Linked DNA regions of Kribbella sp. NBC_01245. The protein of the gene in region 1 interacts with the protein of each later gene in a pairwise test. Links are inferred from orthologs where the notes say so. Each region holds a gene or a part of one and is shown in the gene's direction. Other genes may lie near its edges.

Evidence for each region. Proteins that work in one complex are often made in the same cells at the same time.
Region 2: the proteins of rpe (region 1) and eno interact in binary tests that used the Escherichia coli proteins (3 or more experiments, as listed by UniProt). The link is inferred for Kribbella sp. NBC_01245 from one-to-one orthologs.

Annotation. Positions count from the first base shown.
Region 1 is NZ_CP108487.1:8,263,347-8,266,216, forward strand. What follows is about bases 5-2,867. They hold rpe (ribulose-phosphate 3-epimerase), read left to right. Parts: upstream 5-1,034; coding sequence 1,035-1,700; downstream 1,701-2,867. Other genes in these bases: cobM (precorrin-4 C(11)-methyltransferase), read left to right, coding at 5-295; OG394_RS38020 (cobalt-precorrin-6A reductase), read left to right, coding at 296-1,021; OG394_RS38030 (HAD-IIA family hydrolase), read left to right, coding at 1,714-2,493; OG394_RS38035 (amino acid ABC transporter ATP-binding protein), read right to left, coding at 2,490-2,867. Also shown: more of cobM, read left to right, coding at 1-4; more of OG394_RS38035, read right to left, coding at 2,868-2,870. UniProt on the Escherichia coli protein: Catalyzes the reversible epimerization of D-ribulose 5-phosphate to D-xylulose 5-phosphate.
Region 2 is NZ_CP108487.1:7,556,179-7,558,993, forward strand. What follows is about bases 4-2,811. They hold eno (phosphopyruvate hydratase), read left to right. Parts: upstream 4-672; coding sequence 673-1,950; downstream 1,951-2,811. Other genes in these bases: OG394_RS34625 (LysR family transcriptional regulator), read left to right, coding at 4-53; OG394_RS34630 (RNA 2'-phosphotransferase), read left to right, coding at 50-598; OG394_RS34640 (FtsB family cell division protein), read left to right, coding at 2,005-2,604; OG394_RS34645 (DUF501 domain-containing protein), read left to right, coding at 2,601-2,811. Also shown: more of OG394_RS34625, read left to right, coding at 1-3; more of OG394_RS34645, read left to right, coding at 2,812-2,815. UniProt on the Escherichia coli protein: Catalyzes the reversible conversion of 2-phosphoglycerate (2-PG) into phosphoenolpyruvate (PEP). It is essential for the degradation of carbohydrates via glycolysis.

The DNA of each region.
Region 1 (2,870 bases):
GGACCTCACCACCCTGGGCGCGAGCCGGGCCACGATCGTGCTGCACCTCGCGGTCGACAAGATCGCGCAGGTCGTCGCCGAACTCGCTCCGAACTACGGCGAGCAATGCCCGGCCGCGGTTGTCGCCTGGGCCAGTCGCGAGAACGAGATCATCCTCCGCGGCACCCTCGCCGATATCGCCGCGCAGGTACAAGAAGCCGGTATTCGCCGTACCGCGATCATCGTTGTCGGCAAGGTCCTCGCCGCCGAAGGCTTCACCGACAGCCACCTCTACTCGGCGGCCCGCGAGCGCTAGATGAAGGTCCTACTCCTCGGCGGCACGGGCGAGGCACGCGAGGTGGCACGCCTGCTCACACCGGCGTACGACGTCGTGTCCTCGCTGGCTGGCCGGGTGAAGGACCCCAAGCTTCCAGTCGGAGAGACCAGACACGGCGGCTTCGGCGGCGTAGACGGGCTCAAGCAATACCTGCGGGACCAGCAGATCGACGCGCTCGTGGACGCCACACACCCGTTTGCAGCGACCATGACGGCTCATGCGGTCGAGGCCGCGCGTGAGACCGGCGTACCGCTTCTGCTGGTACGACGACCCGGGTGGACGGCTAGACCCGGCGACAAGTGGCACTGGGTGGACGACCTCGCCACCGCCGCAACAGCGCTCGCAAACCTCGGTAGCCGGGCGTTCCTCACCACTGGCCGCCAAGGGCTCAAGGCCTTCGAACACAGCAACGTATGGATGCTCGCCCGCTGCGTAGAACCACCCGAGCCCACTCCCACCTGGTGCCAGCTAATCCTCGCCAGAGGCCCCTACAGCCTGGACAACGAGTTAGACCTACTCAAGAACCACCGGATCGACGTACTGGTCACTAAGGACAGCGGCGGCGAGATGACCTCAGCGAAGCTAGAAGCGGCCAGAGAACTAGAGATACCCGTAGTGGTTGTACGGCGTCCCAGCGTCCCGGAGGACGTAGAACTCGTCACAGAACCAGCCCAGGTCGTCAACTGGCTAGAGACCCGTCGATAGACTCCCAAATCTCATGGGTATTCAGATCGCGCCGAGCATTCTGTCCGCTGACTTCGCCCGCCTCGCCGACGAGGCGCGGGCGGTCTCGCATGCCGACTGGCTGCACGTCGACGTGATGGACAACCACTTCGTCCCGAACCTCACCATCGGCATGCCGGTGGTCGAATCGCTCGCGAAGGCCACCGACCAGCCGCTGGACTGTCACCTGATGATCGAGGACCCGGACCGCTGGGCGCCCGGGTACGTCGAGGCCGGGGCGAGCAGCGTCACCTTCCACGTCGAGGCCTGCCGGGCGCCGATCCGGACCGCCCGCGAGATCCGGGCCAAGGGCGCGCGGGCGTCGATGGCGCTCCGGCCGGCAACCCCGATCGAGCCGTACGAGGACATCCTGGCCGAGCTCGACATGGTGCTGATCATGACCGTCGAACCCGGATTCGGTGGCCAGAAGTTCCTCGACGTGTGCCTGCCGAAGATCCGGCGGACCCGCGAGCTGGTCGCCAAGCACGGTCTGGACATCTGGATCCAGATCGACGGCGGGGTGTCCGCCGAGACGATCGAGCGCTGTGCCGAGGCCGGAGCGGACGTGTTCGTGGCCGGCTCCGCGGTCTACAAGGCCGACGACCCGAACGAGATGATCGACAAACTCCGCCACCTCGCCACCGAAGCCAGCCCGCTCTAAACCTGGAGATGCGATGACCGAGGTGAAGCCCATCGAGAGCTGGCTGACCGATATGGACGGCGTACTCGTCCATGAGGAGCGGGCGATCCCCGGCGCCGGTGAGTTCATCGCCAAACTCCAGGCCTCGGGCCGGAAGTTCCTGGTCCTCACGAACAACTCGATCTTCACGCCACGGGACCTGCACGCGCGGTTACTTGCCGGTGGCATCGATGTGCCCGAGCACGCGATCTGGACGTCGGCGCTCGCGACCGCGCAGTTCCTCAACGACCAGCGCGCCGGCGGTACGGCGTACGTGATCGGTGAGGCGGGTCTGACCACGGCCCTGCACGAGGTCGGGTATGTGCTGACCGAGCGCGATCCGGATTACGTCGTGCTGGGGGAGACCCGGACGTACTCGTTCGAGGCGATCACGCGGGCGATCCGGCTGATCGCCGATGGCGCGCGCTTCATCGCGACCAACCCGGACCCGACCGGCCCGTCGGCCGAGGGCCCGCTGCCCGCGACCGGTTCGGTGGCGGCGCTCATCACGCGCGCGACCGGCGTAGCGCCGTACTTCGTGGGCAAGCCGAATCCGCTGATGATGCGCAGCGCGCTGAACCAGATCGAGGCCCATTCCGAGACCACCGTGATGATCGGCGACCGGATGGACACCGACGTGATCAGCGGTCTGGAGGCGGGATTGCGGACCATCCTCGTGCTCACCGGTTCGACCGGCAGCCACGAGGTGGACCGCTTCCCCTATCGCCCGACGCGCATCGTCGACTCGATCGCGGACGTCGTACCCCTCATCTAGAGCACTTGCGAGAGGAACTGCTGTAGCCGTGGAGACTCCGCCGCGGTGAAGAGCCGATCGGGCGGACCGGCCTCGACCACCACGCCGTGATCCATGAACGCGACCTGGTCCGCCACCTCACGAGCGAAACCCATCTCGTGCGTGACCACGACCATCGTCATCCCGGCCTTGGCGAGATCGGCCATCAGCGCGAGCACACCCTTGACCAGCTCCGGGTCGAGCGCCGAGGTGGCCTCGTCGAACAGCATCACCTCGGGCTTCATCGCCAGCGCCCGCGCGATCGCGACTCGCTGTTGCTGCCCGCCCGAGAGATTCCCCGGCCGGGCCGACGCCTTGTGCCGAAGGCCGACCAAGTCCAGCTGGTGCTCTGCCGCCGA
Region 2 (2,815 bases), 710 kb from region 1 along the record:
CGGACAAGCGTGTCGACATCCTTAAGGGACTACTGACACGCTTGACGCAATGAACGAGGTCGTACGTCGCAGTAAGCGGATCTCCCGGCTGCTAAGGCATACCGCGGGGGAGCGAGGTCTAGCGATGTCCCCGGACGGGTGGAGTTCTATCCAGGACGTCTGCGCCCTCCTAGACCTCACCAGGCCGCAACTGGACGAAGCGGTCGCGCAGAACGACAAGAGGCGGCTACAGGTGGACGGAGGACTAATACGCGCCTGCCAAGGCCACTCCCGCCTCAACATGCCGGTGACGCTCGAGGCCCTCGAAGCCAGCTGGGCCGTCTACGACCTGCAGGGCCTGCTCTGGCACGGTACGAACGCTCAGGCCGTCGGCAGCATCACTGCCACCGGACTACACCCAGGACGACGTACGCACGTGCACCTGACGCAGACCCGGGATAGCCCGCTAGGCAGACGAACGCCCGTGCAACTGGCAGTGGATCCGGCAGGGTTAGCCGTGTTCGAGGCGCCCAATGGCGTGCTGCTGACCAGGAGTGTTCCACCGGAGAACATCGTCAAGTCGGACGCGGTCCACCAGGCCCGCTGGTCTGGAAGCTAGGCTCGGCATGATCGTCGAGCTGCAGGCTGGGCTCGTCACCAGTGAACCCCGTCAACAGTGAACTAGGAGTGCATGTGGCCACCATTGAGGCCGTCGGCGCGCGCGAGATCCTCGATTCGCGCGGTAACCCCACTGTCGAGGTCGAGGTTCTGCTCGACGACGACACCGTCGCCCGGGCCGCTGTCCCGTCGGGCGCTTCCACCGGCCAGTTCGAGGCGGTAGAGCTTCGCGACGGCGGTAAGCGCTACGGCGGCAAGGGCGTTCAGAAGGCCGTCACGGCCGTTCTGGACGAGATCGACAAGGAGATCGTCGGCTACGACGTCCACGAGCAGCGGCTGATCGACCAGGCCCTGCTCGACCTGGACGGTACGCCGAACAAGGCCAAGCTCGGCGCGAACGCCATCCTCGGCGTCAGCCTCGCCGTGGCCAAGGCCGCCGCGGAGAGCTCCGGCCTGGACCTGTACCGCTACGTGGGCGGCCCGAACGCGCACATCCTGCCGGTGCCGATGATGAACATCCTCAACGGTGGCGCGCACGCGGACAGCAACGTCGACGTGCAGGAGTTCATGGTCGCGCCGATCGGTGCCGCGACGTACTCCGAGGCGCTCATGCAGGGCGTCAGCGTCTACCACGCGCTGAAGGCCGTGCTGAAGGAGAAGGGCCTGTCCACCGGCCTCGGCGATGAGGGCGGCTTCGCGCCGAGCCTGCCGAGCAACCGCGACGCGCTGGACCTGATCCTGGTCGCGATCGAGAAGGCCGGCCTGACCCCGGGCAAGGACATCGCGCTGGCCATGGACGTGGCGGCGAGCGAGTTCCACACCGACGGCGTGTACGCGTTCGAGGGTGGCAAGAAGTCGTCCGACGAGATGATCGCCTACTACGCCGACCTGGTCGCGTCGTACCCGATCGTCTCGATCGAGGACCCGCTGAACGAGGACGACTGGGCCGGCTGGGCCAACCTGACCGGTCAGCTGGGCGACAAGATCCAGATCGTCGGCGACGACCTGTTCGTCACCAACGTCGAGCGGCTGCAGCGCGGTATCACCGAGAAGTCGGCCAACTCGCTGCTGGTCAAGGTCAACCAGATCGGCACCCTGACCGAGACCCTGGATGCCGTCGACCTCGCCCACCGCAGCGGTTTCACCTGCATGATGAGCCACCGCTCGGGCGAGACCGAGGACACCACCATCGCCGACCTGGCCGTCGCGACGAACTGCGGCCAGATCAAGACCGGCGCCCCGGCCCGTTCGGACCGGACCGCCAAGTACAACCAGCTGCTGCGCATCGAGGAGGAGCTGGACGACGCCGCGCGCTACGCCGGGCGAGGCGCCTTCCCGCGCTTCCAGGGCTGAGCCTGGGACAATTCCCTCCGAGGAGTTTCCTAGGCGTAGTCGAGGAGCTGAGTTATGCCGTCCCGTCGTGATGCCGGTCCGCGTCCTGGTTCGAGGCCTTCGAGCCGCACCCAGACGCGACCGCCCGCACGCCGGGACGGCAACCAGCCCAAGCGCCGGACAGCAGGTACGACCTCCGGGCCGACCCGCACCCGGGGTTCGCGGAATCTGACCGGCCGGGCGGCGATGGTGCTGCTGGTCCTCGGCGCGCTCGTAGTGTCGTATGCGCAGAGCCTGCGGGTCTGGTTCGACCAGCACCAGCAGATCAGCGCCTTGCAGACCGAGATCCGCGACCGGGAGAAACGGGTCGGCGAGCTCGAGGACGAGATCGCGCGCTGGGACGACGACGCGTACGTTCGCGCGCAGGCCCGGCAGCGGCTCGGCTGGGTCATGCCCGGCGAGATCGGTTACCGCGTCATCGGCGCCGACGGTAAGGCCGCGGGGGCGCCGCCCGCGCCACTCGAGCCGGCCAACCCCGACGAGGCGCCGCAGGAGCCGACTTGGTACTCGAAGCTGTGGGGTAGCGTCGAGATCGCGGGCCGTCCGCCGAACGCGACACCGCCGACGGCCAAACCGACCCCGAAGACCCTGCTCACCCCGAAACCTGGACGATGACCGCACCCACTCCCGAAGACATCGCCGCGGTCAGCGCTCAGCTGGGCCGGCCGGCGCGTGGTATCAAGTCGATCGCCCATCGCTGCGACTGCGGTCTGCCCGATGTGGTCGAGACCGAGCCGCGCCTGCCCGACGGGACGCCGTTCCCGACGCTGTTCTACGTCACCTGCCCCCGTCTCTCCTCCGTCATCGGCACGCAAGAGGCCAGTGG